Regions from separate parts of the Pantoea sp. X-Soil-OKNW-713 genome, predicted to be linked through region 1. Evidence: riboswitches for the same ligand, from Rfam matches in the RefSeq annotation. Region 1 holds a riboswitch; each other region holds the start of a gene.

Evidence for each region. A riboswitch is a leader RNA that binds a small molecule or an ion and turns the genes downstream of it on or off. The one in region 1 is predicted to bind thiamine pyrophosphate.
Region 2: another riboswitch for thiamine pyrophosphate. It lies ahead of thiB (thiamine ABC transporter substrate binding subunit); the one in region 1 lies ahead of AC6I8R_RS22870 (FAD-dependent oxidoreductase).
Region 3: another riboswitch for thiamine pyrophosphate. It lies ahead of thiM (hydroxyethylthiazole kinase); the one in region 1 lies ahead of AC6I8R_RS22870 (FAD-dependent oxidoreductase).

What each region holds. Positions count from the first base shown of each region.
Region 1 covers NZ_AP035996.1:522,291-532,536, forward strand. Annotated here, with positions in the region: gene AC6I8R_RS22830 (LysE family translocator) at 123-755, shown strand; gene AC6I8R_RS22835 (hypothetical protein) at 843-1,289, opposite strand; gene AC6I8R_RS22840 (ABC transporter substrate-binding protein) at 1,479-2,414, opposite strand; gene AC6I8R_RS22845 (ABC transporter permease) at 2,424-3,161, opposite strand; gene AC6I8R_RS22850 (ABC transporter ATP-binding protein) at 3,142-3,861, opposite strand; gene AC6I8R_RS22855 (ThiF family adenylyltransferase) at 3,858-4,826, opposite strand; gene AC6I8R_RS22860 (thiazole synthase) at 4,829-5,596, opposite strand; gene thiS (sulfur carrier protein ThiS) at 5,599-5,796, opposite strand; gene AC6I8R_RS22870 (FAD-dependent oxidoreductase) at 5,780-6,724, opposite strand; TPP riboswitch at 6,853-6,972, opposite strand; gene AC6I8R_RS22875 (LacI family DNA-binding transcriptional regulator) at 7,204-8,229, opposite strand; gene iolG (inositol 2-dehydrogenase) at 8,466-9,464, shown strand; gene AC6I8R_RS22885 (IS110 family RNA-guided transposase) at 9,546-10,246, opposite strand, start outside.
Region 2 covers NZ_AP035995.1:785,576-795,821, forward strand. Annotated here, with positions in the region: gene polB (DNA polymerase II) at 1-1,080, opposite strand, end outside; gene AC6I8R_RS03515 (DedA family protein) at 1,248-2,012, shown strand; gene thiQ (thiamine ABC transporter ATP-binding protein ThiQ) at 2,009-2,710, opposite strand; gene thiP (thiamine/thiamine pyrophosphate ABC transporter permease ThiP) at 2,694-4,304, opposite strand; gene thiB (thiamine ABC transporter substrate binding subunit) at 4,280-5,266, opposite strand; TPP riboswitch at 5,314-5,411, opposite strand; gene sgrR (HTH-type transcriptional regulator SgrR) at 5,447-7,108, opposite strand; gene AC6I8R_RS03540 (MFS transporter) at 7,363-8,541, shown strand; gene leuD (3-isopropylmalate dehydratase small subunit) at 8,598-9,203, opposite strand; gene leuC (3-isopropylmalate dehydratase large subunit) at 9,207-10,246, opposite strand, start outside.
Region 3 covers NZ_AP035995.1:2,926,927-2,937,172, reverse strand. Annotated here, with positions in the region: gene AC6I8R_RS13795 (hypothetical protein) at 1-11, opposite strand, end outside; gene AC6I8R_RS13790 (helix-turn-helix domain-containing protein) at 24-260, opposite strand; gene AC6I8R_RS13785 (DNA cytosine methyltransferase) at 363-1,493, shown strand; TPP riboswitch at 1,697-1,793, shown strand; gene thiM (hydroxyethylthiazole kinase) at 1,827-2,612, shown strand; gene thiD (bifunctional hydroxymethylpyrimidine kinase/phosphomethylpyrimidine kinase) at 2,609-3,409, shown strand; gene fbaB (class I fructose-bisphosphate aldolase) at 3,557-4,609, shown strand; gene AC6I8R_RS13765 (GntR family transcriptional regulator) at 4,693-5,379, opposite strand; gene AC6I8R_RS13760 (mannitol dehydrogenase family protein) at 5,479-6,936, opposite strand; gene AC6I8R_RS13755 (MFS transporter) at 6,990-8,273, opposite strand; gene AC6I8R_RS13750 (Zn-dependent oxidoreductase) at 8,354-9,364, opposite strand; gene yegS (lipid kinase YegS) at 9,601-10,246, opposite strand, start outside.

The sequences.
Region 1 (10,246 bases):
ACCCCGGATAAGTGGAGCCACAGCATAGCGAATTAACACCTAATTAACAGATCTGGCGTAGAAAAATGTCACCTGGCACGATATAACCCTAAATCGGGACTTAATCCGCCACAGAGGAAATTATGGCGCTTTCACACGAACTGATGTTGATCTACACCACCTATTTTGTGGCTACTGCCAGCCCGGGTCCGAGCAACATGGCGATTATGGGCACAGCGATGAAACAGGGGCGTGGTGCGGCCCTGGCACTGGCGGGCGGTGTCATTAGTGGCTCGATGCTGTGGGCGCTGCTGGCGGCCTGTGGCGTGCTCACCGTACTGGCAACCTTTGCGCAGTTGCTGCTGGCGCTGAAGATCGGCGGCGGGTTGTATCTGCTGTGGCTGGCAAGCAAAGCCGGGCGTTCTGCGTTACGTAAACCAGATGCCCTGGAGTTTGCGCAGCGCAGCGGTGGAAGTGCGCACTATGGCCGGATGTTTCGCCAGGGGCTGCTGATGCATGTCGGTAATCCCAAAGCCATTCTCACCTGGGTGGCGATCATGTCGGTGGCATTGAAACCGGAAGCGGCGGCTTCCACCTTGCCGATAATTATCGCGGGATGTGCGGGGATTTGTGTGCTGGTGTTCTGCGGATATGCGCTGCTGTTTTCCACGGCACCGATGGCGACATTCTATCGTAAAATCCGTCGCGGTCTCGACGTATTGCTGGCCTGCTGCTTTGCGGTTGCCGGGCTGAAACTGGTGTTCAGCCGCACTTAGTCACTGGCGTCATTGCGTAGCGGCGCGATTTATCGCGCTGTTTTTCACCCACACGATTTATCGCGCCGCTACGAATTTTGTTTAAAATCAGGAATTGCCCGGCTTGCTGTCGGCCACTTCACTGAACGCCGGTTTCTGTTTGGACACAGAATAAACGACGTTTTTCGGACCTTTCGGATCGGTTGTCACGTCCACAGACTGAATTGTCACACGGCCAAAACCAAACAGCGTTTGCACGTAGCCACCGATTTTGTGTTTACCGGCTGAAACGTGGATCAATTTATCTTCGCCTTTCGTCAACAGACCGGCGTCCTGACCATCTACCGTCACATAAATCGCAGAACCATCGTCGGTACGTGTCACTTCATGGGTAACGTTGATGATGGTCGGGCCTTGCTCGAACGGCGACGCGATATCATTCGTGGAGATAGGGGCCGGAGTCGTAGTCGACGCAGTGTTGCTGGTGGCGTGGCGCGCGCAACCAGTCAGTAATGTCGCAGCCATCAGGCTGGCAAGTGTAAGACGCGAAAACATCGTGACGAAAAACCTATTCTGAATAAGAAGCATTTATTTTAGCGTGTGACGAGAAGTGATGACAGTCACACAATTCCAGTATTTTCCGAATTCAGACGCAATCCGAACAGTTCATCGCACGCAATGCCAAAAGGCGGCGGTTTTCCCGCCACCTGCTGACCTGAGATGATTGCGTGATACATCACGCCGCTACTGCAACGCGTAACGCGTCATTGGTGCCACCTGCTGAATCAGCCCATTCGCTTTCATATATTGCGCGAAAGCCTGATAACGCTGCGTATCCAGCGTTGCGCTGTGGCTGGCAAAATACGGCAACGTCGCCTGCCAGCCCTGACGATTCAGTGGCGTATTCAGTTCAGGATATTGCTTAATAAACGCCTGCCATGCCTGCTCAGGGTGCGCGCGTAACCAGGCGACACCGGCATCCAACCCGCGCAGAAACGCCGGGATACGTTTATCCTGCGCCGCCGTTTTCTGATTTGCCAGAATGATCAATTCGTCATAAGCCGGAACGCCAAAATCTTCCGGCTTAAAGACTACCGGCTTCGCGCCTTTGTCTTGCAAGTCCAGCAACTCATAGTTGCGGTACACCGTCATGGCCCCGTCAATTTTGTGCGTCAGCAGCGCCGACACCGCATCCATATTAAGGTTGATCAGTTTGACCGAATCCGGGTCAACCCCCTGCGATTTCAGCATGTTGCGAATAGCGACATCCTCAAAGCCAGGGATGGCATAACCGAGCGATTTCCCGGCAAAATCCTTCAGTGAATGGATATCAGCGGAAACGGTGGTCAGGGTGTTTAACGGTTGATTGATCAGCGTACCCACGCGAATGACCGGGACGTCTTTATCCACCAGCGTGTAGAGCTGCGGTTGATAGCTGATCGCCAGATCGGCCTTACCGGCCGCCAGCAGCAAGGGCACTGAAGCGGAGTCAGCCGGGGCGATCATCTCCACATCCAGCCCCTCTTTTTTAAACGCGCCGCTATATTGCGCGGCAAAAATGGCCGCATGATTCGGGTTAACGAACCAGTCGAGCAGCAGACGAACTTTTTCGTTCGCCTGAGCAACGCTGGAGGTCACCAGCAGCAATAACGCGGTTATCACCGTACCGAGGTTTTTCAAAATGCATCCTTATGTTGAGTGCCAGAGGGTTTTCTTACGTAGCAGGGCGACGCCGCCAGACAACAGCAACGCCAGAATCAGTAACAACAACAGCGCGGCGAAGCTGGTGGCAGTTTCCAGCCGGGCGTTGGACTGCATCATCAGGTAGCCCAGTCCTTCGCTGGCCCCTACCCATTCGCCAATCACCACGCCAATCGGCGCCAGCACCACCGCCATCTGTAAACCGGAGAAAAATTGCGGCAGCGCGGCGGGCCAGCGCACCTGCCAGAACAGGCGAAAGCGTGAAGCGTTGAGGGTTTGCGCCAGCTCCAGCCAGCCCGGCGGTGTGCGGCACAGGCCATCAAACAAGGAGAGACACAGAGGAAAGAACAGGATCAACGCCGCCACCACCACTTTGGACGCGATGCCAAACCCCAGCCACAGCACCAGCAGCGGGGCCAGCGCAAACACCGGAATCGCCTGGCTGGCAGTGACCAGCGGAAACAGCAGGCGGCGTATCGTTGGACTTCCCGCCATCAGCACGGCAAAAACTATCCCCGCACCGACGCCCAACAACAGCGCCAGCACCATTTCCGCCAGGGTATATAACAAGTGATGCCACAGCAGCGCGCGATGCAGCCACAACGCCTCCAGCACCGCCTGCGGCGCGGGCAACAGAAAATTTGGCACGCCACTGTGGCGCGCCAGCAGCCAGGCGCATAACAACACCGCCAATAAGTAGATGGCACTAAACAGATTTTTCTTCATCTTGATTCAATCGGGTAAACAACTGGCCCTGTGCCTGCAACAGGCCGGGATCATCGATCGGGCGGGGAGCCGCGCCGTCTGGCTCCGGCCAGGCTTCGATCCGCAACGGCTGGCCGCTCAGCAGCAGAATGTCATCCGCCATGCGGCAGGCTTCCAGCGGGTCATGCGTCACCAGCAGCACGGTTTTTCCCTGCAACAAGGTCGCGGTCAGCGTTTGCAGGCTGAGTTTGGTCATCACATCCAGAGTGGCAAAGGGTTCATCCATCAGCACCACATCGCGTCCGGCGTACAGGGTGCGCGCCAGCGCCACGCGTTGCCGCATACCGCCGGAGAGCGTCTCGGGTCGGGCATGAGCAACATCGGCCAGTTTGACCTGCTCGAGCAGATGCTCAGCCCGTGCGCGGTCTGGCTTTTCGCCATTCAGCCGTGCCGCCAACATCACGTTGTCCTGCACCGACAGCCACGGATAGAGCAAATCCTGCTGCCCCATCCAGGCCACGCTGTCGCTGATGCCGCGTATGCTGCCCTGTTGCGGTTGCAGCAAACCGGCCACCAGACGCAGCAAGGTACTTTTGCCAATGCCGCTGCGCCCCAGCAGCACCGTGGTTTTACCGCCACGCAGTCGCAAATCGAGCTGCTGACATAGCGGGTGCCCTCCCCAGCTAAAGCTGAGATCGTGCAGCGTAATATCCGGGTTCATGGTCGATTGGCCGCCAGAATCGCCAGTCGGGTGCAGCCACGCTGCGCCAGCGCGCTTGCCGCCTGGGCAGCACGAATACCGCTGGCGCACACCAGCACAATGCGCCGATCAGCAGGTGGCTGCCAGGCATCAAGTTGTTGCGGCAGAATGCGTTGCGCCCAGGCCGCCACGCTAACCGGGGCTTCCTCGCGACTCCGCAACTCGACAATGCAATCCTCAGCGCTGAGAAGTCGGGTATCAATAAAGGGCACGCCGGGTTGATCCGGCTCGCCTGCGCCATCAAAACGGAACTGGCGAAAATGCCAGTGCACAAAATCGCAGTTGACCAGGCAACCCAGCGGCGAAGGTGCAAACCCCAGCAACACGCTGAGTGCCATCTGCGCCTGTAACGCCCCGAGCGCGGCGACGGCCGGTCCCATCACGCCTGCGGTGTTGCAGTTGGCTGCGCTGGTGGGTAAACATGGAAATAGCGCGCGGTAACTCGGTGCTGAGCCGCAAAATCCGCCGACATAACCCTGTCGCCCCAGTACCGACGCGCTGATCAGCGGGATACCCAATGGATGGCAGGCATCCGACAGTTGATAGGTCACGGCGAAGTTATCCGCTGCATCGATCACCAGGTCGATGTTATGTAGCGCCTGCTGCACATTGCTGGCGGTTAACGGCAACGGCAACGGCTCCACCCGCACCAGTGGGTTACGCCGCAGCAACGCGCGCTGCGCGCTGATGACTTTAGGTTGCGCCACATCCTGCATATCAAACAGCGTCTGACGGTGCAGATTGTGCAGCGCCACCTCATCGTCATCGTACAGGCGGATATAACCGACACCCGCTCCCACCAGCAACGGCAGGAGCGTGGAACCCAGCCCACCCGCGCCCACCACTAGCACCCGAGCCTGACTCAGCCGCTGCTGCCCCTGCTCGCCAATTTCCGGCAACATCATCTGACGTTGGTAGCGATCCATGATTAGTACCCTCCGCCGAAGGTCGCCAGGCCAAAGATCGGCGTGGAGGCGGCAGCCATATCGCGTTTCTCCATCAGGCCACCGTCATGCGCAGCTTTTCCTGCCTCGATCGCCTGGCGAAAGGCTCCTGCCATCCGCACCGGGTCACCCGCTTTAGCCACGGCGGTATTGAGCAATATGGCATCGAAACCCAGCTCCATTGCCTGTGCTGCCTGCGAGGGGGCACCGATGCCCGCATCGATAATCAATGGAACATCACGGAACCAGGCCCGCATCGCGCGCAGGCCATCAATGTTACGTAGCCCCTGGCCGGAACCGATGGGTGCGCCCCACGGCATCAGCACTTCGCAGCCGGCTTCAAGCAATTTTTCACCGACGATCAAATCTTCAGTGGTGTAGGGGAATACCTGAAAGCCATCGGCGCAAAGGATGCGCGCCGCTTCCACCAGCGCGAAGGGATCAGGTTGTAGCGTGTCGGCATGGCCAATCACCTCCAGCTTGATCCACGGGGTGTTAAACAATTCACGCGCCATCTGCGCCGTGGTCACGGCTTCCTGCACCGTGTGGCACCCGGCAGTGTTCGGCAGCACGCGCACATCCAGTTGCGCAAGAAGTTCACGGAAGGCGGCCCCGGCGGCCCCTTCACGCCGCAGGCTGACGGTAATGATCTCGCTGCCGCCAGCCGCAATCGCCTGCTGCAAAATCGCCGGTGAGGGATAACCTGCGGTACCAAGCAGAAAACGGGATTGCGGTTCAAAGCCATAAAACATCATTAGCCCCCCTGCATCGGTGATAACACTTCGAGCTGACAACCCTCTTCCAGTTGCTGACTGTCGTAACGGGATTTGGGGACAAAAGTACCGTTGTAGGCGGTTGCCACGCAGGCCGCGTCAATCTGCTGCTCACGCAGCAGTTCGGCCAGGGTACCGGCGGCCGTCAGCACCGGGCGACCGTTAAGCTGAATATTCATGAAGTTGTTCCGAAGTTAAACGCTGCATCAGTTGTTCCGCCATCAGCGGAGCCAACAGGAAGCCGTGGCGGTACATCCCGTTAAGGTAAAATGTCCCGTTTTGATAGTGGATTTCCGGCAGATTTGCCGGATACGCCGGACGCAAACCGCTGGCGCTTTCGACAATACGCGCTTCGGCCAACGCCGGGTGGATGGCCCAGGCCGCGCTCAGCAACTCCATCATGGCACGGGCGCTGATCGGGCTGGCATCATGGCTTTCGACCATAGTTGCACCGAGCATAAAATGGCCGCCGCGACGCGGCACCAGATAGCACGGAAAGCGCGGATGCAGCAGACGAATCGGGCGTGAGAAGCGCACCTCATCGCTGTGTAAAATCAACATCTCACCCCGCACCGCCCGCAGGCCTGGCAACGCTGTTGCCGCATGGATGCCCCGGCAGTCAATCACCTGCCCCGACGGCTTCCCGTGGTGAAAAGCCACCCCACGTTGCTGCAACTTTTCACGCATTTCATTCAGTGCCAGGCGAGGATCGAGATGCCCCTCCTGCGCAAAAAACAGACCACGGGCAAAGCGCCCGGCGAGGGCTGGCTCCACGTCTGCCGGATCAATCCATTGATGTTGTTCGGTCATGCGGGCAAAGCGGTTCAGTTCCTGGCTGTCGCGTGGTGGTGCCACCACCAGCGTGCCCTGATGTTCAACGCAACTGACGCGTTGCTGCCACCAGGCTGCGGAGTGCTGTCCCAACTCGATGACGGCGCGTGGTGCGCTTTCCGCTTCACACCAGGGTGCGAGCATACCCCCGGCAAACCAGGAGGCGGGCTGACGCGTGTCATCGCTAATCACTTCAAGCTGTTCACCGCGTTCGGCGAGTAAGGTCGCAACACACAGGCCCGCAACACCGCCACCAAGTACAGACCAGCGGCTCATAGCGGGTATTCCGTAATACAAAGGGGAGAATTCACATCGGCCTCTCAGTTTTCGCACTGAGACCCGGGATACAGGAGGAGGGAAATGACACGCGCAACGGAAAAACGTCCCGATGTCAGACAGCCGCAATGACAGGCTGTCAGTCTTCCTACGCCAGTATCAACTGGGTCAGGTTCAAAGGGTCGCTAAGCCGCGCACTGCGCTTTTAGCCTCTCAGTCTCTTGAGCGAGACTCCCCCGACGCGTCTATTTGTATTGCAGCCGCCAGGCTACGTCAAGTGTAAGCCCGGCAACAAAGCCTAACCTTTAAAAATTCCCTGTTTCAGGTTCATCCATTTTTCTCCATGATTTGCGCGTATTCTCGTCCCCTCATCCTGAAATCCGGCAGGTAAATTATGTGTGCTGATTCAATCATTTCAGCCATTCTGGTGTGTGTATTCGGCGTGATCATTTTGTGGGTGGTGTTCTGCCCCTGAGCCGTCAGGCAAAATAAGAGTAGCGATGCCAGGTGAGCAGCGGAATTTTGCTGTCACTGAACGACTGACCGCTGCCCGGCTGTTGCAACAGGGCGAGGCACAGGTCGATCTCCCGACGAATATCATGGCCGAGCACCAAATCCAGGGTGCCGTTCTCCAGCAGCAGTCGGCTCGCTTCACTCAATTCATGGCCGATAAATATCACCTGATCCTGTACGCCAAAATCGGTTAACGCGCGCGCCACCCCTTCGTTACCGCCTGCGGTGTTGTAGATCCCTGCCAACGGGTTCCCCCGCTCCAGCCATTTTTTTACGCTGAGATACGCGGTTTCCGCTTCGTCGTTAATGTTGACGCGATCACGAATGGTTAACCAGGGGAATGCCTCGCGCAACACGCGGCGAAAGCCAATCTCACGCTCCTCCTGGGTACGATAGGTCGAACTACAAATCAGCAGAATATTGCCCGATTGCTGTGCGGGCAGCATACGGCCCATAAACCAGCCCGCAGTGGCTCCGGCAGCGACCTGATCGATACCCACATAGGCGCTGCGCCGCGAATTGGGCAGATCGCTGGTCAGACAAATGACCGGGACTCCATCATCAATCGCCGCTTTAACCGCACGATTTATTTTTACCTCATCGCGACACACCAGGATGATGCCGCTACTTGTGGCGGCTCGCCGGGTAATCAGTTGGCTGAAGCGTTCGGCATTGAATTGCACGTTCGGCACGCTATCGAGGCTGAAATGGAGCTGGGGATAATCATTGATAGCAGCGCGTACCTGTTGCTCCACCTGATGGAGAAAACTGGAACCGGATTCGCAAATAATCGCAATGCGCGTTCTGTTAGCACTCGGGTTGCCGGTAGCTGCGTTCAATCCCAGCCGCTGCATCGCGTCTGCCACTTTTTTGCGCGTCACTTCCCTTACGCCTTCGCGACCATTCAGCACCCGGTCAACGGTGGCGGGACTGACGGCAGCTTCCTGCGCGATTTGTTTGATCGACGGCGATTTCCAGTGATGTTGCTTCATGGCATGTCCTGATGTCATCTACCTCACAGGCAATCAGTATCCGTACATCCTGACAAAAAGCAAAATCAATCAAATGCATGAAATACAACGAATTATTCACATTTGATGTTAGTTACATCAAAAAAGCCTGTGATCTACCTCATCAATTCATCACGCCGCCGGGGCTTTGTTTTGACTTGATCTGCGCCCGCATCGATTAATAACGCCACAACCTTTCTACCCCCGAGGAATAACCAATGCTGAATGTCGCTTTATTGGGTGCCGGTCGTATCGGCCAGATCCACGCAGGAAATATCGCTGCCCATCCGCAGTGTCGGCTGGCGTATGTTATGGATGTCTATGTTCCGGCAGCGACGGCGCTGGCCGAGAAGTATGGCGCGACAGTTGCCGACCTCGCCACCATCCTGGCAGACAGCAGCATCGATCTGGTGGCGATTTGCAGTGCCACCAACACCCATGCCGATTTGATTGAAGCCGCCGCGAGAGCGAACAAAGCCATCTTCTGTGAAAAACCGGTCGATCTCAGCCTGGCGCGCGTGCAAAGCTGCCTTGCCACGGTGCGGGAAGCAGGTGTGCCGTTGATGATTGGTTTTAACCGCCGTTTTGATCCCAGCATGGCACACCTGCAATCCAGCCTGCGCGCCGGGGAGATTGGCAGCACCGAGCTGGTGACCATCAGCTCGCGCGATCCGGGTGCACCACCGCCGGAATACGTGAAAGTCTCCGGTGGCTTGTTCCGCGATATGACGATTCACGATTTTGATATGGCACGTTGGTTACTGGATGAGGAACCCGTCTCGGTATATGCCTCCGCTTCAGCGTTGGTTGATCCCCAAATCAAAGCGGCAGGCGATGTCGATACCGCCGTGGTCACCCTGACCTGCGCCAGCGGCAAGATGGCGGTGATCACCAACAGCCGTCGCGCCAGCTATGGTTACGATCAACGCATTGAGGTCCACGGTAGCGAGGGGATGTTAGCAGTGACCAATCAACTGGAAAGTCAGTTGGTGAAATCGGTGGCGATGGGGGTCGTGGCGCAAAAACCGCAGCACTTTTTCCTGCAACGCTACGCCGAAGCCTATCGCAACGAGTTAGCGACCTTTGTTGAGGCACTGGCAAAAGGGGAAGGAGAATACCCGAGTGGGAATGATGGCTTGCAGGCCCTGCTGCTGGCGGATGCGGCGCTGGCATCGTTGAAAACCGGTAAACCGGTAGCACCGGCATCGTTGTTATAAGCGATAAAATTTTGCACCTGATGGCGCGGCGCGATTTATCACGCAAAAAATTTTGCACCTATGTAGCTACCGTCTTGAACGTCAAGCGGTAGCTGCGTAATTTTCATCCCACTTCATCCGCGTTTTCAGCACCCCGAAGCACTGATGAACCAGCTTGCGCATCACCGCTCCAAGCGCAGCCTTGCTGGCTTTGCCCTTCGCGATTAGCCTCTGGTACAGCGCCTTCGCCGGGGCATTCCACCTGATCGCTACAATCGCCGCCATATACAGTTTCGCCCTTACGTCTGCCGGGCCTGTTTTTGACATCCGTGCACGCCCCCTGACTGAGCTACCGGACGTTTTTTCCACCGGTACCACACCCAGCCACGCAGCGACCTGTGAAGCACTCCGGAACGGACACGAGCGCAGCACCGACAGCATTGTCGTGCCCACCACGCTGCCTATTCCTTTTATCGATTCCAGCAGCTCACGGTCTTCCTTCAGACCCGGATGATTATCTGTGTGGTCTGAGATGAGCGCTTCAATACGCTTCAGCTCGTCCCTGTGGGCTTTCAGGGTTCTCTCCAGCGAGTCAATGATTTCAGGCGCTGTGCGGGTTGAATGGGCCTTTTCCAGTCGGTTCTCCGCCCGCTGGACATCAGCCTGAAGTGAGTCCCGCAGACGCACCAGCTCCCGAAGTTTACGGACCTCCGGGGAGGGGGGCACCCAGGCATCAGGCTGTTTCAGCTCGCCATAACGGGCCAGGATGTAAGCATCAACGGAGTCGTTTTTAGTCAGGATAG
Region 2 (10,246 bases), on a different replicon from region 1:
CACCGTAGCGCGTTCCAGCAGGAACGGCATGATGGCGGTATGATGGAAAATGCGCGTTACCAGTTCGCAATCTTTCAGGTTATAGCGTGCCAGCGCCGGTTTATCGTTGGCGAAGCGCCAGTTGATCTCTTCCATGCGTTGCCACGGATTATCGATGGCTTTGCCTTCACCCAGTAACGCCTGCGAAACGGCCTCCAGACTGAAGGAGGGGAAATCCCAGAAGGCGGATTTTAACGCCTCGATGCCGTCAATAATCAGGCGGCCGGTGGCCTGCGCAAAAAAGACGCCGGGTTTAAAACCATGCTCGCGCCACTCCAGCGGCTGTTGCTGGCGTCCCAGACGTAGCGGAATGCCATAACGATCGGCGTGTTTTTGCAACACGCGCAGGTCGAATTGCACCAGGTTCCAGCCAATAATGACATCAGGTTCATGGCGGGCGAACCAGGTATTAAGTTGCTCCAGCAGTTGCGGGCGGCTATCAACGTAAATCAGTTCGAAATCAAGCGGGCTGGCATCGCCGTTGGGCGGGCCGAGCATATACACCTGACGCTGGCCACAACCTTCCAGCCCGATGCAATAGAGCTCGCCATGTTCGGTGGTTTCGATGTCCAGCGACACCCATTTAAGTTCTGGGCGATAGTCGGGATGGGGTTTAAGGCGCGCATTAACTACGCTGTCACCGCGCGTGTCGCCACTGAACCACACCGGCGCGGTGATAAAGCGCTCCATCAGATAGCGCTCCGGCGGGCGGATATCCGCTTCATACACCGGGATGCCATTGTCCCGCAGGCGTTTTTCCAGATTTTGCAGTTGGCGATAGCTGCGACAATAGAGGCCGAACACCGGACGGCGACGGAAATCTCTTAATTTGAGGGACTGAATGCGCGTGTGGCGCTCGTCGCGGATTAGCGTTTCGACCTGCGATTGAAATTCGGTGGGAATAAACGCCACCGACTCCTGAGCGGGCAACACTAAGCGCTGCGCGCCGCGGTCGGTAGCCAGCCACAGCACCACTTCGCTGCCAGTGGGGGTGTCTCGCCAGTGTCGGGTAAGCAGAAAACCTGCGCGTGGATCGGTCACGGGAACTCCGGGTGTGATAACCCGTTTAGTGTATCATGGATGTTTATACAGTGTCTTTGGTTTGCTTAAATTGTCAGCGCTTTGTCAACATTGGTGTACAAATCTTGCCTTGACGCTGCGCGGCTGGCTCTGGACAATCCAGCCTTCATATTCCGCAGAGGATATTTATGGAAGCCTGGGTACAACATCTTTTTACGCAATCTCTGGAATGGGCATTGTTTGCTGTCGCGCTGGTGACGTTTCTTGAGTCGCTGGCCTTCGTAGGATTGCTGCTGCCGGGCACGGTGTTGATGGCAAGTCTGGGCGCGCTGGTCGGCAGCGGCCAGATTGGTCTCTATCCGGCCTGGGCTGCCGGGCTGGTCGGTTGCCTGATTGGCGACTGGGTTTCCTATGGCATTGGCTGGAGATTCCAGGGGCCGCTGCATCGCTGGAAATATTTGCAAAAGTATCGTGGTTTGCTGGATAAGACCGAGCATGCGCTGCATCAGCACAGCATGTTTACCATCCTGGTGGGGCGTTTTGTCGGCCCGACGCGTCCATTAATTCCGCTGGCGGCTGGGATGCTGGAGTTACCGGTGCGCAAATTCCTGCCACCGAACATTATTGGCTGCATCCTCTGGCCACCGCTGTATCTGATGCCCGGTATCCTCGCCGGGGTGGCGATTGATGTGCCGCAGGCCGCACAAGGCAGCCACTTTACCTGGCTGCTGGCGCTGGTGGCGTTGCTGGTATGGCTGGGGTTCTGGCTGTGCTGGCGTTGGTGGCGCAGTGGCAAAAATATCGACTGGGCAACGGCGTATCTACCGGCGGCGCGTTTACGCTGGCTGGCACCGTTGGCCGCGGTGGTCGGCGTGGCAGCGTTTATTGCTATCCAGTTCCACCCGATGATGCCAGTGTTCCGTCATCTGCTGTGGAAGGTGTTCTTCGCTTAACGTTGTGCCACGCCGAGGATGGCGGCGGCGGGGGTTCTGCCATTGAGCAGGTCTTCCGTGCTGCCATCCCAGTAAATCCGCCCATCAACCACCACCAGACTGCGCGACGCGATTTGCCGCGCATCTTCCAGGCTATGCGACACCATCAGCAGCGTGATGTTACGCGCGACGCAGACGCTATGCACCAGTTGCAGCATCTCCTGACGCAACGCCGGATCGAGTGCAGAAAAAGGTTCATCCAACAATAGAATCGGCTGATTGCGCAGCAGACAGCGCGCCAGCGCCACGCGTTGGCGTTGCCCGCCGGAGAGCTGTCCCGGCAGGCGCTGTAGCATCTCCTGAAGCCCGGTCTGCGCGGCGATCTCAAGCACCTGCTGTTTCTGGTCAGCGGTAAGTTTTAAGCCCGGATGCAGCCCCAGTCCCAGATTCTGCTGCACCGTCAGGTGTGGAAACAGGTTGTTCTCCTGGAATAACATCGACACCGGGCGCGCGGCGGGGACGCTGGCGGTATGATCTTCGCCGTTCAACCATAAACTGCCGCTGCTGACCGGCAAAAAGCCGCCAATCAGGCTAAGCAGGGTACTTTTCCCGGCTCCGCTCGGACCCAGGATCGCCAGCCGTTCGCCGGCTTGCGCACTAAACTGGAAGCGCATCGGCAGATGCTGGTACATCCAGGTGAGGTTATTCAGTGTGAGCATGACGACCTGGCAATTTTTCCATCAGGGTAAACAGGAGCAGGCACAGCAGCAGCAACAGCAACGCGGTGACCGCGCCGTCCTCGCCGCGATAGGCGCCAATTTGCTGGTACAGATAGAATGGCAACGTGCGGAAATCCGCGCTGCCAAACAACGCCACCACGCCAAAATCGCCAATCGACAACACGCAGGCAAACGCCAGCGCCTGGGCAATCGGACGTTTCAGTGCGCGCAGTTCAAGCAGGCGCAGGCGGTTCAACCCCTGCATACCCAGCGAGGCGCATAACAGATTGTAACGCGCGCTGAGATCGCGCATCGGGTTCTCCAGCACTTTCATGGCATAGGGGATGGCGATCAGTGCGTTCGTGAAGATCACCAGCCCGTCGGGGGATTGCGGCAGGCCAACGGTGGCGTTGAACAGCAGGAAAAAACCGCTCGCCAATACGATGCCCGGCATCGCCAGAATTAGCATGCCGCTCAGTTCCATTGCTTGCGCCGGGATAGTGTGATGACGCAGGCGCAGTTCACGGCTGCTCCATAACAGCATCAGGGTAAGAATGACACACAACACGCCTGCTCCGATGGCAATGCGTAATGAGGTAAAGGTGGCCTGCCACAAGGCCGGTTGTTGAATCGCCCCGGCGACGCCGCCACGCAGGCCATCAGTCACTACCGCCAGCAAAGGCGGGAGCAACAACAACAAGGCCAAACCGATCAATACGCCATCGCTGAGGCGCGCGCGCCAGCTATCCTGGGGATCGCGCCAGCCGCGTATCTGCTGGTTTCCGCTCAGAATGGCTTGGCTGAAGCGCTGGCTCAGCAACACCAGCAGCAGGCAGCATCCCAGTTGCAGTAGCGCCAGCAGGGCCGCGCGCCCGGGATCGTAGTCAAAACTCAGCGCCTGATAAATCGCCAGTTCCAGCGTGGTGGCCTGCGGGCCGCCGCCCAGCGCCAGCACGGTGGCAAAACTGGCAAAGCACAGCATAAAAATCAGCGCGGCGGTCGGCAAAATCTGCCGCCGTAGCCACGGCCATTCGAGTAAGCGGAACAGGTTCCAACTGCGCAGGCCGAGCTGCGCCGCCAGCTGACGTTGCTCGCCCGGGATGCTTTCAAGCGACTGCAACAGCATGCGCGTGGCCAGCGGCAGATTGAAGAACACATGTGCCAGCAGAATGCCCTGCAACCCATAGGGTGAGAAGTGATAATCGAGACCTACCAGGCTGCACAGCTGGGCCAGCCAGCCGCTGCGACCATAGACGCTCAGCAGGCCGAATATTGCCACCAGCACCGGCAGCACCAGCGTCATGGCGCACAGGCGTAACAGCAGGTTACGTCCGGGAAAACGTCGACGGTACAGGGCGCGCGCCAGCGGGATCGCGGGGATGACTGAGCACAGCGCCGACAGTAACGCCTGCCAGAAGGAGAAAGCCAGTACGTGATGCAGATAGTCATCGGTGAGCAGGGCGCGCCAGTCACCGATGGGGGCTGACATCAACAGCGCACCAAACGCCAGCAGCGCCACCGCGCATAACAATAGCGCGGTGAAACTGCCGGGCAGCAGCCAGCCGGGAATTAACGGCTGACGGCGCGTTGCCATGCACTTATCCAGTCGTCGCGATGGTCGGCAACCTCAGTCGGGCTATATTGCAGCGCCGTTTGCGGTACGTTTAGCGTCTGATAACCGGCAGGCAACTCGCTTTTAATCACCGGATACATCCAGTTGCCGGTCGGGATGGTCTGCTGGAAGGCCGGGGATACCATAAACTGCATAAATTGCTGCGCCAGTTTTGGTTGTTTGCTGCTGGCGAGCTGCGCTGCCACTTCAACCTGCATGTAGTGGCCTTCGCTGAACGGCGCTGCCGCGTAGTTTTCTTTCTTCTCTTCAATGATGTGATAAGCCGGGGAGGTGGTGTAACTCAGCACCAGGTCGCCTTCGCCTTTCAGGAACAGGCCATAGGCTTCGCTCCAGCCTTTGGTGACGGTGACGGTTTTTTGCGCCAGTTTTTGCCAGGCATCTGGGGCCTTGTCGCCATACACCTTTTGCATCCACAGCAGCAGGCCAAGTCCGGGGGTGCTGGTGCGAGGATCTTCATAGATCACGCGCCATTTTTCAGGACTTTCTACCAACTCTTTCAGACTTTTGGGCGGGTTCTTCAGTTTGTTTTTGTCATAGACAAAGGCGAAGTAGCCATAGTCGAACGGGATAAAGGTGTCGTTGTGCCAGCCATCTGGCAGTTGGAGTGCGCCGGTATCCACCTGGCTTTTGGCAAACAGGCCGGTTTTTTCTGCCGCCTGCACCAGATTGTTATCGAGACCCAGCACGATATCCGCTTTGCTGTTTTTGCCTTCCATACGGACACGATTGAGCAGCGACACGCCATCTTCCAGCGCGACATATTTCAGCTCACAGCCGCACTGGGCTTCAAAGGCTTTTTTTACTGCCGGACCGGGTCCCCAATCGGCAGAGAATGAGTCGTAGGTGTAGACGGTCAGTACCGGTTTGGCAGCCAGCGCCGGGGCAGAAATCAGCAGCAGCACGGGCAGAACTTTTTTAAGCACTTTGCGCTCCTTGAGGAGAAGATAAGGTTGAGTCGCAAAGGATCTGAGCAGCGAGGCATCTCAAATCCCTACGCCGGTATTAACCGGATCAGGTTCGACGGGTCTCTCTCAGCCCCTGTAATGCAGGGCACCCCGTTGAGAACGGCTCATTCTAGTCATTTCCGGCTCAGGGCGAAAGGTTCACAGCTCCGGCGGGGCAAACCAGGCGGATTTAAAGTCAAACCAGCCAAGAGTATTCATGCGCACACCACGCATACTGCGCTGGCCTTCCAGCAGCAACCAGTGATGAAACAGCGGATGCAGGTAGTCACTGTCCACCAGTTGCTTGCTCCATTCCGCCAGCGGTAGCGTTTTTTCGCGCCAGCGTTCAGCCGCGCTTTGCCAGTCTATCGGGATGCATTGCTGCATCAGTGGCAGCTCATACAACTGGGCGAACAGCGAGTAATCCAGCGGCAGGGTGAAGTTGACACTGCCGAGCCAGATATCGCTTTCGCCTTCACCGTTAAACCATGCTTCGTAACTCAGTTCACGGGTGATTAACTCTACGCCCTGCTGCGCCAGCAGTGGGCGCAGCGCATTGGCGATCCCTTCATGCTCAACATGATGGCTGTACCAGCTGATGGTCAGTTGGGTGAGATGCTGTGGTTTGCTGACTGGGGTTAAGTCGCGGCGGTGGTGCCAGCGAGGAATCAAGCCATAGGCCGGGAACCAGTAGCGTTGATAACCTACCCCGGCGTTGTTCAGCAGGGCGATAGGGTTAAACAGATAGCTGACCCAGCGGCGGAAATGGGCATCGCGTCCCTGCTCTGAACGTTGGTCATACAGCAGAAAATAGCAACCCTCTTCCAGGCGGCTCTCCTCCGATTTTTCATCCGCGGTTTCGCCCTGCAACTTCACTCCGGCATACACCAGTTCGTCGCTGATTTCCGGCAATACCCAGATTGAGACATCATCAATCAACGCGCGGTAGCCGAAGTAGTCATCAAAAGCGGCAATTTTAAGTTGGCTTTGCTGGTTGCGCACCACGCTGTAGGGGCCGGTGCCAATCGGCTGACGGGCGAAATCGCGTACCGTTTGCCATTCGCGCGGCAAGATCATCGCGCTGACGCTGCCAAGCAACCACGGTAGCCAGTTATCGGGTTGAGTCAGTTGAATATCCAGCGTCCAGGGGGCAGGGGAGTGAAGTTTGGCAATATGGGAGAACAGCGGTTGGGTACGCAGACGATCCAACGAGCTGATGACATCCTCCATCTCCAGTTCACGACCGTGATGAAAACGAATCGCGGGTCGCAGGAAAAAGCGCCAGTGCAGCAGCGATGTTTGTTGCCAGTGATGGGCAATATCGGGTTCAATTTCCCCCTTTTCCTCATTTATCCGTGTCAGACCACTGAAGATTTGCCGCGCTAAATGGGTTTCGGAGCGACGCAACGGGGAACCGGGTAGCAGGTTGGGAAGCGGGCGATAATACAGGACGCGCAGAATATGCTTACCCTGGCGGAAGCTGCGGCCGAGGTGAGAAGCAATCATTTGGCGTACCTGATTTTTGTCGCCTACCAATTGCACCAGTTGTTCGATGCGATCCTGCTCCAGCAAATCTTCGGCGCGCTGCTGCTGCAATGCCAGCCCGGTATAACAAAAACTCAGCGTTGAACGTTTACCCCGTCCGGCTTCGGCCTGCCAGATTAACCAACCCGCATCCTGCATGGCATTCAACAGGTTGCGCATATGACGTCGCGAGCAGTGCAGCAATTCCGCCAGTTCGCTCAGGGTGGTTTCCTGATCCTGGCCCTGGCAGCTTTGCCACAGGCGGATAAATTGCTGTTGTAGACGTGAAGAGGACATAAAAGGGGAACTCCGCCGCGTAATCGCTCAGTTTTTCTTGCCCTATATTAGAGGCATAGTAGACCCCAATGGAAGAGCGGGAGGCATTCAGTCATGAATGGCGCTCTGCCAGCGGTTCTGCCGACGTAGAACCTTTTCTGAGTAGGGTGCAATTTCACCGCCAGCAGTGTGTTCTCTGCTGGCTTTTTTCGTCTTGCTGTGGAATCTTCTACCCTCATTTTTTTCCCCGATTGAATCCGCAAAGGGATTTCTGCATGAAATCGCTGTTAACGCGTAAGCCGTTCCTCAACCCGGTTTATCTGGCTTTTATGGCCGTCTCCTTTATGGTTGGCGTGGCCGGTGCTTTGCAGGCACCGACGCTGAGCCTGTTCCTGACGCGTGAAGTGCAGGTCAGGCCGTTCTGGGTTGGGTTGTTCTTTACCGTCAACGCGATTGCCGGGATTGTCATCAGCCTGCTGGTGGCGAAACGTTCCGACAACCACGGCGATCGCCGCCACCTGATTATGTTTTGTTGCCTGATGGCGGTGTGTAATTCGCTGTTGTTTGCCTTTACCCGTCATTATCTTACGTTGATTACGTTGGGCGTGCTGCTGTCGGCATTGGCCAGCGTGGCAGTGCCGCAAATTTTTGCATTGGCGCGTGAGTATGCTGACCGTTCCGCCCGCGAAGTGGTGATGTTCAGTTCGGTCATGCGTGCGCAGTTGTCGCTGGCGTGGGTGATCGGCCCGCCGTTATCGTTCGCGCTGGCATTGAACTATGGCTTTGTGACGCTGTTTTGCGTGGCGGCGGTGATCTTTTTGTTAAGCCTGCTGCTGATCTGGCGCACCCTGCCGTCGGTGCCGCGTGTGATCGTGTCTCCCGAGCAGGTGTTGACACAACTGAGTCCGTGGAAAGACAGCCAGGTGCGTCTGCTGTTTATCGCCTCGGTGATAATGTGGACCTGCAACGTGATGTATATCATTGATATGCCGCTCTATATCAGCTCCACGCTCGGTTTGCCGGAAAAGCTGGCTGGCCTGTTGATGGGAACGGCGGCCGGGCTGGAGATCCCGATTATGTTGCTGGCCGGGCATTATGCGCGTCGCTTCGGTAAACGTCGGCTGGTGCAGGTGGCGCTGGTGGCCGCAATGGTGTTTTATCTCGGGCTGGGTCTGTTCCAGTCACGTACCGCGCTGATGGTGTTGCAGCTGTTCAATGCTGCGTTTATCGGGATTGTTGCCGGAATCGGTATGTTGTGGTTCCAGGACCTGATGCCGGGACGTGCTGGCGCGGCTACCACTATGTTTACCACCTCGATCTCTACCGGAATGATTGTGGCGGGTTTGATTCAGGGGGCGCTGAGTGAACAGTTCGGCCATGAGTCGGTGTATTGGCTGGCGCTAGGGTTAGCAGTGCTGGCGTTGGGGCTGGCTTCGCGGGTGCGGGATGTGTAACTGCGCGCAATAAATCGCGCCGCTACGGCTGTAGCGGCACGATTAATCGCGCTATTTTAACGTAAAAACGCGGGCTGATTCGTCTCGTAGTCGGCGATGGACGCTTCGTGTTGCAGCGTCAGGCCAATGCTGTCGAGTCCGTTAATCATGCAGTGGCGACGGAAGCTGTCGATCTCGAAGCTATAGGTTTTGTCGCCAGCAGTCACGGTCTGGGCTTCCAGATCCACGATAAAGCTGATGCCTGGATGGCTTGCGACCAGCTTAAACATCTCATCAACTTCTTCATCGCTTAACTTCACCGGCAGCAACTGGTTGTTGAAGCTGTTACCGTAGAAGATATCCGCAAAGCTGGGTGCAATCACCACCTGGAAACCGAAATCGGTCAGTGCCCAGGGTGCGTGCTCACGCGAGGAGCCACAGCCAAAGTTTTCACGCGCCAGCAAAATGCTGGTGCCTTTGTATTCCGGCTTGTTCAGCACGAAGCTGGCGGTCGGTACGGTGCCGGCATCATCATCAAAACGCCAGTCGTGGAACAGGTGCGCACCAAAGCCGGTGCGAGTTACCTTTTGCAGGAACTGCTTAGGAATGATGGCATCGGTATCAACATTCGCGGCATCCAGCGGGGCTACGATTCCGCTGTGCTGAGTAAATTTCTTCGCCATGGCTTAAGCTCCCTGAGTCAGTTCACGAATATCGGCAAAACGGCCCGTCACCGCCGCCGCAGCGGCCATCGCCGGGCTGACCAGGTGGGTACGTCCACCACGGCCCTGGCGACCTTCAAAGTTACGGTTACTGGTGGAAGCACAGCGCTCACCCGGATTCAGACGGTCATTGTTCATCGCCAGACACATGGAGCAACCTGGCAGACGCCATTCAAAACCAGCTTCGAGGAAAATCTTGTCCAGACCTTCCGCTTCCGCTTGCGCTTTTACCGGACCAGAACCCGGTACCACCATCGCAACCACACCAGGCGCTACATGGCGGCCTTTGGCGATCGCGGCAGCAGCACGCAGGTCTTCGATACGTGAGTTGGTGCAGGAACCGATAAACACTTTATCGATCGCCACGTCGGTCAGTTTGATACCCGGTTGCAGATCCATGTAGGCCAGCGCTTTTTCGGCAGAGGCGCGTTCAACCGGATCGGCGAATGAGGCCGGGTTCGGGATTGCCTGGTCAACTGCCATCACCTGGCCTGGGTTGGTGCCCCAGGTCACCTGCGGGGCGATATCGGCGGCGTTCAGCGTCACCACGGTATCGAATTTCGCATCGCTGTCGGATTTCAGGGTGCGCCAGTAGGCAACAGCCTGTTCCCACTGCTCGCCCTTCGGTGCGAATTGTTTGTCTTTCAGATAATTAAAGGTGGTGTCATCCGGCGCGACCAGGCCCGCTTTGGCACCCATTTCAATTGCCATGTTGCACAACGTCATACGGCCTTCCATGGTCAGCGCTTCAATCGCCGGGCCACAGAACTCCACCACATGACCGGTTCCGCCGGCGCTGCCGGTTTTACCGATGATCGCCAGCACGATGTCTTTCGCGGTGATGCCCGGTGCGGCTTCACCCAGCACTTCAATCTTCATGGTTTTGGCACGGCCCTGTTTCAGGGTCTGGGTGGCAAACACATGCTCCACTTCAGAGGTGCCGATACCGAACGCCAGTGAACCAAAAGCACCGTGAGTAGCGGTGTGGGAATCACCACAGACGA
Region 3 (10,246 bases), on a different replicon from region 1:
GCAAGTCTCATTAATTAACTCCTTTAAATGTTTTCGTTTTCAATTTTCTCAATAACCTCGCTTAATCGGACCCCTAATGCGTCTGTTATTTGCTTTGCCATTTGTAGAGATGGTGAGCGTTCATTGCGAATAATTAAGCCAATTGTTGTACGGTGAACTGATGCCATATCGGCAAGTTGCTCAATTGTGAGTTTTTTCTCAATTCTCAATTCATTGATTTTTCTTGAGAAATTCTCAATAAACTTCCGATTGTTGCACATGGCTCACTCCAAATGTCTAGATGGGAGAATTGTAAATAGATTGACTTCCATGATCTACGAGACTATAGTCTCCACCGGATATTGTTTTTTTGGGTTAACTATATGAAAGTTTTCGATTTGTTTTGTGGTACAGGTGGATTTTCCAAGGGGTTTGAAAATTTAGAAAAGGCAAACTTTGAAGTGTCCTTCGGAATTGACTTACTTCAATCATCTGTTTCTACATTCCAGCTTAATCATCCTAAAGCTCATGCTATTGCAGGTGACATCAGGAAGGTATCCAAAAAGGAAGTATCCGAAATAACCGGAGTAAAAAAAGGTGAGTTGGATGTGTTAGTAGGAGGCCCGCCTTGCCAGGGGTTTTCTTCTATTCGACCATTTCGTTCTTCAGAGGATGATGATCCCAGAAATACTTTGTTCGAAGAGTATGCATCTTATGTGAATTTTTTCCGACCTAAGTATTTTGTTTTGGAAAATGTTGTAGGTTTGGCGACTCATAAATCCGGCGATACAATTGAGCAGATGCAAGAATGTTTTCATTCTCTGGGTTATGATACCGAATGGAAAATATTGAATTCGGCTCATTATGGTGTCCCTCAAAAAAGAGAAAGGCTGATTATGCTTGGTGCTCCCAGGGGGAGTAAATTGGAGTTACCTGCTCCAAAATTTTATTACTCTGGAGCGACCATTGGTCACAAAAATAAAGAAAAAACAATGTTTTCACTTCGCTCTGATAATCTACCTCTGGCGATAACTGCTATGGAGGCGATTGGTGATTTACCCCCAATAGAATCAGGTGAATCAAGTTTGATTTATACCAATGACCCCATGAATGAGTATCAACGTGACAGAAGGAAGGGTACTAAAGAATTAGAGCTTCATAGTGCGACAAAACATTCGCCAAAAATGATGGAGATAATAAAACACTCTGGGAAAAATATCAGTTGCATCCCCAAGGAACTGATAACCAGTGGTTTTAGTAGTTGTTACAGTAGACTTGACCCGGATGAGCCTGCGGTAACTATTACTGTAAATTTTGTGCATCCAGCTTCAAATCGCTGTATTCACCCTATTCTTAATCGAGCCTTAACTCCTCGTGAAGGAGCAAGGTTACAATCATTTGATGATGACTTTAAATTCTTCGGAAACCGTTCTGAAATTACAAAGCAAATAGGTAATGCTGTTCCGCCACTACTTGGTAAAGCGCTTGCCGAAAAAATAAAAGATTACTTTTGATATTAAGTTTCCAGGCTCCATAGCGTTTAGTTCAGATTGTTATGCGGCTATTAGGCTTTCTCATTTTCCGGTTACAGTCAGCATCAAACCGAGACATATAACGCAGCAGGGTCTCTTTTCTCATTTACAAGATTTCCTGCTGACAGTACTATTTCTCATTAGAGATCGATGAGAAGAATTTATCGTAATTAGTTGATTTCTATTTAAATGACTCGGGGTGCCCTTCCTTGTGAAGGCTGAGAAATACCCGTACCACCTGATCTGGATAATGCCAGCGTAGGGAAGTCAGATGCCTGACCGCATTCGCCTTCTTGATCGCCGGTTGGGAGCTTTATGAAACAACCTGACCTTCTTTCCTCCGCGCAACTCGCGCACTCGCTTCAGTTACTGCATCAACATGCTTCGCTGGTACATTGCATGACCAATGATGTGGTTCAGACCTTTACCGCTAATGTCCTTTTGGCACTGCGCGCCTCACCTGCCATGGTGATCGACGCTGATGAGGCCGCACAGTTCAGCGGTTATGCCGATGCTCTGCTCATCAACGTGGGCACGCTGACGCGCGATCGCAGCGTCGCCATGCAGGCTGCGGTAGAGGCGGCAAACCGTGCCGGCACGCCCTGGACGCTCGACCCGGTCGCGGTGGGCGCGTTAACCTTTCGCACCGAATTTTGTCAGCAGCTATTGACCCTGCAACCGGCAGCCATCCGTGGCAACGCCTCGGAAATCCTTGCCCTGGCGAACCAGGCGGCGGGCGGGCGTGGCGTGGACAGTTTGCATCAGGCTGACGCCGCACTCAGCGCTGCTCAACAGTTGGCGCACGATTACCGCAGCATCGTGGCGGTAACCGGCGAAGTGGATTACGTCACCGATGGTCAGCATACCTTTGCCATCCCGGGCGGCAGCCCACTGATGACACGCGTAGTGGGGACAGGTTGTGCGCTGTCGGCAGTGGTGGCGGCTTTTGCCAGCCTGCCGGGTGAACGTCTGCAACATGTGGCGGCAGCTTGTCGGGTCATGTCACTGGCCGGTGAACGGGCGGCACGCCAGGTCCAGGGGCCGGGCAGCTTTGTTGCTGCCTTTTTGGATGCGCTGTGGACGCTGGAGGTGACGCCATGAAACGTATTAATGCATTGACTATTGCCGGTACTGACCCCAGCGGTGGTGCGGGAATTCAGGCCGATCTCAAAGCCTTCTCCGCGCTGGGTGCCTATGGCACCAGCGTCATTACCGCGCTGGTGGCCCAGAATACCCGTGGTGTGCAGTCGGTCTATCGTATCGAACCAGATTTTGTCGGAGCGCAGCTGGATTCGGTGCTCGATGATGTGCGTATCGACACGGCAAAAATTGGCATGCTGGCGGAAACGGCGGTGGTGGAAATTGTTGCTGACAAGCTGAAGCGTGCCAGCCTGCCGTTCGTGGTGCTGGACACCGTTATGATTGCCAAAAGTGGCGATGCGTTGTTATCACCGGATGCCATCGCCAGCCTGCGTGAGTTGTTGTTACCACAGGTATCGTTGATTACGCCGAATTTGCCAGAAGCCGCGGCGCTGCTTGGCCGCAGTGTGGCGCAGGATGAGAAGACGATGCTGATGCAGGGGGATGCATTGCTGGATCTCGGATGTGAAGCGGTACTGATGAAGGGAGGACATCTGAGTGATGCGGAGAGCCCGGATTGGCTTATCACCCGCAACGGACGTCAGCGTTTTACCGCGCCACGCGTCAATACTCGCCACACCCACGGCACCGGTTGTTCGCTGTCAGCTGCGTTGGCGGCGCTACGTCCACGCCATGATGACTGGGCTGCGACGCTCTCCGAGGCTAAAGCCTGGTTGCAACAAGCGTTACTGCATGCCGATTCTCTGGAAGTCGGAAAAGGCATTGGACCGGTGCACCATTTTCATCGTTGGTGGTAGGGCGTAACGCCGAATTGCCATTTTTTGCCTGCGTATCTGTCTGAAAAATGGAGTCAGCAATTTGCCAGCCTGGCGGATCCCGGTCCAGGCTGTTGGGGGCGAATCGGCAGGTGCCGGTTCCAATCCAGCCATTAATCAGGAGTGAGTATGACGGACATCGTTCAGTTATTGGGCCAAGAAGCGGATAGCCTTCTTCAACATCGCTGCATGACCATTCCAGCGGAAAGCCTTTATTTACCGGGCGCGGATTATGTGGATCGCGTAATGACCGATAACAATCGTTCTCCTGTGGTATTACGCAACATGCAAACGCTGTACAACACCGGTCGCCTGGCGGGGACGGGTTACCTGTCGATTTTGCCAGTTGATCAGGGGGTTGAGCACTCCGCCGGCGCTTCATTTGCCGCCAATCCTCACTACTTCGACCCGAAAAATATTGTTGAGCTGGCGATTGAAGCGGGCTGCAACTGTGTCGCTTCCACCTACGGTGTGCTGGCCTCGGTGGCGCGGCGTTATGCGCACAAGATCCCGTTTATGGTGAAGCTGAACCACAACGAGACGCTGAGCTATCCGACGCAATATGATCAGACGCTGTACGCCAGCGTCGAGCAGGCGTTCAATATGGGAGCCATTGCGGTCGGGGCCACCATCTACTTCGGTTCTGAGCAATCACGTCGCCAGATTGAAGAGATCTCCGCCGCGTTTGAACGTGCGCATGAGCTGGGTATGGTGACGGTGCTGTGGGCCTACCTGCGCAATAATGGCTTCAAGAAAGATGGCGTGGATTACCATGCCAGCGCCGATTTAACCGGTCAGGCTAACCATCTGGCCGCGACCATTGGCGCGGATATCGTGAAGCAAAAAATGGCAGAGAATAACGGGGGTTATACCGCGGTGAATTTCGGCCATACCGATGATCGCGTTTACAGCAAGTTGACCACCGAAAACCCTATCGACCTGGTACGCTACCAGTTGGCGAACTGTTATATGGGGCGCGCCGGGTTAATTAACTCTGGCGGTGCGGCTGCGGGGGCAACCGATGTGGCCGAATCAGTGCGCACGGCGGTGATTAACAAACGCGCCGGCGGTATGGGACTGATTTTGGGACGCAAAGCGTTTAAGAAGTCGCTGAAAGAGGGCGTGGAGCTGATTAACGCGGTGCAGGATGTGTATTTGTCCAAAGATGTGACGATCGCATAATTAAACCGTAGCGGCGCAATTCTGCGCATGATGCCGCAAAAAAACAGCGCGATAAATCGCGCCGCTACGGCATGTCACACTGCTTAAGGCGCTTCAAACCACTCGCTATTACGTTCTGCAATCGGCGTTATTGTCATAATCATCTCCTGCAAATGGCGGCGCATTGCCGACTCCGCAGCCTCAACGTCGTGCGCTTTCAGCGCCGCATAAATCTCTTCATGCTGCTGGATCAAGTTCTCCGGCGGTGAGACTTCGCTTAATGTCAGAAAACGCACCCGGTCCATGGTCGCTTTGATATTTTCCACCGTTTCCCAGGCCAGCAGACAGTTGATACTTTCCGCAATCAGGCGATGAAACTCATCGTCGAGGGCGAGAAACGCCTGGCTGTCGTGGCGTTCGGCCGCTAAACGTTGCAGTTGCAGGTTATGCTCCAGCGCCATCAGGGCGACAGGCGTAATTTCCTGCGCGGCCCGGCGGACCACGGCAATTTCCACCGCTTCACGAATAAAACGACCATCAGCAACGCGCTGGGCAGAGATTTTTCGCACAAAGGTGCCACGCTGCGGCAATACCTGCACCAGGCCGGCTTCAGCCAGCTTGATAAAAGCTTCGCGCACCGGCTGACGAGAGACGTTAAAGCGCGCAGAAACTTCTTTTTCCGACAACAGCGAGCCAGGGTGAATGGCGCAGGTGACAATGTCCCGGCGCAAATAGCGATAGATCTGCTGATTCACCGGTTCGCTGGTGGTGATGGTATAGGCAATTGACATGCAGCAATATCCGTATTTATGGCTGGTATTGACCAGCCTTTATGGGAAAGATTCAGTCTAATCAGCACGCTGCATCTGCGCTACCAGTTTGTTGCGGCGTTACTCCTGACTGAGGGCATGCACCGTGGCACGCGCCCCTTCGGCACACAGCTGCTGATAAAGTTCCGTCACCCGGCTCACGAAGCCTGGGTGTTGCAGCAAATCGTCACCGAACACCGCTTTCAACCCCAGCAACGCCCGGACACGCGGCGCGCCTTCTTCGCTGGTCGCTACAATGCGCGCCAGTTCCTCTTTCAGCGGGTCGCGAATTTCAATGGCTTGACCGTGTTCATCAACGCCGCTGACATAACGCATCCAGCCTGCCACACCCAACAGCAAAAAGTCACAGTCAGAGCCATTGCGCAGATGCCAGCGCACACTGTCCAGCATTCGCTGTGGCAGCTTTTGCGTGCCGTCGGTGGCGATTTGCCAGGTGCGATGTTTAATGGCGCGATTCTCGTATCGGGCGATCAGCGAATCGGCATACGCGGCCAGATCCACCCCGGTGGTACGCAGTGTCGGAGCCTGATCCTGCATCATCAGCGCACGGGCGGCATGGCGATAATGCGCATCCGCCATACAATCGCTGATATGTTCATAACCCGCCAGATAGCCAAGATACGCGAGGAAAGAGTGGCTGCCATTCAGCATTCGCAGCTTCATCTCTTCGAACGGCAGCACATCGCTGACCAGTTCTGCTCCGGCGTTTTCCCACGCCGGACGCCCGCTCACAAAGTTATCCTCGATCACCCACTGAAAAAAGGGTTCCGCTTCCACTGCCACCGGGTCTTCGCACCCGAGACGCGCAGTGAGGTTGGCAAAAGCGGCATCGGTCATCGCCGGGACGATGCGGTCCACCATGGTGGAAGGGAAGGTGATATGGTTTTTGATCCAGTCGGCCAGTTCTGAGCTGTGTCGCTCCGCCAGTTGCACAATCACGTTGCGCGTCACATGACCATTCTCTGGCATGTTGTCGCAGGACATCACGCTAAAGGGCGGCAGATTGCCTGCGCGTCGACGGATAATCGCTGCCAGAATCAGGCCGGGTAACGAATGTGGCTCCTGCGGATGCGCTAAATCGTGCACGATATCGGGATGATCAGGGTTGAGATTGCCGCTGGCGGGTAGGTGGCAGTACCCTTTTTCGGTGACGGTCATCGAAACAATCGCCACATCCGGCTGACACATTGCCTCAATAACCGCATCGATACCGTCCCCTTTACCGTGCAGCGCGCCAGTCACCACGCCTATCACCCGGGTATGCAGGCTGTCATCAGCCATTTCAGTCAGGGTGTAGAGCAAATCCTGCTGGCGCAACGCCTGAATCAACGCGCCGCTGTTGAGGTTCACCTCACAATAACCCCAGTCGCTGCCCTGTTCCGCCAGCTTGTCCGTTGCCAGTGCCTGGTGGGCACGATGAAAGGCACCAAACCCGATGTGGACCATGCGGGTTTTCAGGCGGCTGCGATCATAACCTGGACGCTGAACATCGGCGGGAAGGCTGCCAATCTCTAACATAATCATTCCTTTTAGCAGGCGGGGCGTAAAGCCGCCCCGCAATGGTCAATTTTTTAGGCTGAGACCGGTTTGTTACTGGTTTTTGGGCTGCGGATAACAAACAGCACCAGCAGCGCGCCCAGTCCCGCAACCACACCCGCCAGGATAAAGGCGCTATCGAACTTGCCGGTGTGCTGGACAATAAAACCGGTGACGATGGGACCGATAATGCCTGACAGGCTACCCACCAGGTGAATAAAGCCGCTGATACTGCCGACACGGCTTTTGTGCACCACGTCCTGAATAATCGCCCAGTAAATCGCGCCGGTGATGTAGAGGAAAAAGATGGAGATCGACATCATGATCACCGCCGAATTCACCTCTTTTATCGTACCGGCCAGCGCGACACAAATTGCGGCGGCCAGCAGTGAGACCACCAGCACAATTTTACGTGACAACAGTAACTTACCGGTAATGTTGAAGATTTTATCGGAGATCCAGCCGCCCAATGCCAGGCCGACGAAACCGACAATCCACGGGATCATGGTGGTGATGCTCATGGCTTTGATATCCAGGCCATGTGCCTGCACCAGATAGGCCGGGAACCAGCTCAGGAAGAAGAACAGGATGTAGTTGTAGCAGAAGAAGGCGAAAGCGGTGACCAGGATGATCGGCTGGCGCAGGTAGTAACCCATACCATGTACAGCACCGGACAGATCGGTTTCTTCACCGGGCTGCTCCGCTTTCAGTTTTTCCACCAGCGCACGTTCTTCCGCGGAGACGCGCTTGCTTTTCGCCGGATTATCAGCGGCAAAGAAGAACCAGAACGCCATCCATACCAGACCAATCAGGCAGATTGCCACGAAAGCGGGACGCCAGCCGAATGACAGCGCCAGATAGCCAACAATTGGTCCGGCGACGGCACCACCCAGCGGTGAACCGGCACTGAGCAGGCCCATCGCGGTAGCCGCTTGTTTTTTCGGGAACCAGCCATTAATGGCTTTGTTAGCCGAGGCGCAGATTGGGCCTTCTGCCATACCAAACAGCACGCGCAGAATCATCATTGACCAGAAGCCGGTCGCCAGTGCGGTCATACCGCAGAACAGCGACCACATACCCACAGCGGTGCCCAGCACAATGGTCGGGCCGAATTTATCGGTCGCAAGGCCACCAATAAAGTTAAACAGCGCATAGCCGAAGAAGAAGCTGCCGAAAATCATGCCGAACTGTTCAGCGTTGATCATCAGATCTTTTTCTACCAGCGGTACGGTCAGGGACAGGGCAATACGATCGAGGTAATTGATCATATAAACCAGAAATAACAGCAGTACGAGGGTCCAGCGCAGGTTCTTTAACATAGAAACTCCGACATCTTGCTTTATTGTATTGTTGCCGGCGGGTACGCACCGGCAAGAGGACACCTGGTGTGAAGGTTAACTCAACCCATGTGTAGAATCACTTTGCAGCAGGTGCGTGGGTCTTTTTCAAACAGCGTCATGGCACGTTCAATGTCCGCCAGCGGGAAGTAGTGCGTCACCAGCTTCTCTGGCTGGATCTGGCCTTTTTCCATCCACTCAATCACTTGCGGGAAACGGTTGCTGTTCAGACGTGAAGTGAACAGCGACAGTTCTTTACTGGTCAGGCTTTGTTGCGTAATGCTGCACGGTTCGCCGGAGAAGCCCAGCAAGCCGATGCGTGCGGCCGGAGAGGCGAGGGCGGCCGCTTCCGCCAGAATGCTGGGGTGACAGGCGGCATCGATGATCAGTGTCGGCTGTAGCCCTTCCAGTTGCGCCGCCAGCGGGATCTCGCTGTTGTTGAATACCTGGTCGGCACCGTTTTGTTGCGCCAATGCGAGGCGTTCTGGCAGACGATCCACCACCAGTACCTGTTCAACGCCATAGACGCCTTTTAGTACCTGAATGGCGGTTAGTCCCATTGGGCCTGCGCCGTAAATCAGCGCCACATCCTGTGATTGTGGTTTCAGGAACGCGGTGATGTTGGCGGCGATGGTGAAGGGTTCAACCATGCTGGCGAGCTTATCGGGAATCGCATCAGGCAGACGGAAGGCGTTTTTGGCTGGGGCGACCGCGAATTCACTGAAACCACCGTCGCGATGCACGCCGATCACCTGAAGTTCCTTGCAAACGTTGGGGCGACCAATCGAGCAGGGATAGCAGTGACCGCAACTGACAACCGGATCGACTGCCACGCGTTCGCCAACACGCTGTGCATCGACGCCCTCGCCGACGGCGTCGATCAGCCCAAAGAATTCATGCCCGATAACGCGAGGATATTTAGCAAAAGGGTTGTGGCCGTGCCAGATATGCACATCCGAACCACAGATGCTGGCAAACTGGACTTTCACGCGAACTTCACCGGCAGCAGGTTGCGGTAAGGGACGCTCTGCCAGTACCAGTTCACCCGGTTGTTCAATCACCACACTTTTCATCATCAGCTCCTTTGCCCTGGCCGTCATTCGCGGTCGAGGGGCTTTAACGGGAAATCAATGATGAAAAAATACGCTTGCAAATACTACCATACAAGTCGACTTAACAGAGTTGTGAAGAGGGTCACAGCTCGGGAAAGGAGGGATCGGAACGTCGCGGCGCGATTTATCGCGCGGTTCTGTGCATGCTGGCAGAAAACCTCGCGCGATAAATCGCGCCGCTACGCGGAAGAGACAAATTACGCCAGTAGCGGACACTGCGGCGGCAGACGGCAGCTCAATGCGCCCGGCAGCACCTCTATCTGGAATTCGCTACCGCTCAGGGGTTCGCCGTCCAGGTTAAATGTCATCTCGTGGGGAGAGCGGATACTCAGCGACTGCAACTTCGCTGAGACAATGTTGGGGTTTTCATCATCGCGCGTCAGCGAATGCAACAGGGTCGGCAACAGTTCCTGGGCGGTGACGATGCTCAGATTGAGCTGGCCATCATTAATCAGCGCGTCAGGACACAATTTTTGGCCGCCACCAGCCTGACGCCCGTTGCCAATACCAATGACCAGCGCATCGCCCTGCCAGTCAAAACCAGGTGCTACGATTTCACAGCGGTCCGGTTTGAGGGCATCGACACGCATCAGGCCATGAATGAAATAGGAAACACCACCCAGCGCGGATTTGAGTTTTTCCGGTGTTTCGGTAGTGATGCGAGTGCCAAAACCGCCGGTCGCCATATTGATAAAGTAGCGATCGCCATTGACGCGCGCCAGGTCGATGGCGGTAGCCTTGCCGAGCACCGCGAGACGCAGTGCCGGTTCCATCTCCAGCGGAATACCGACGCTGGTGGCAAAATCATTCGCGGTACCCAACGGCAGAATGCCCAGCGCAGGA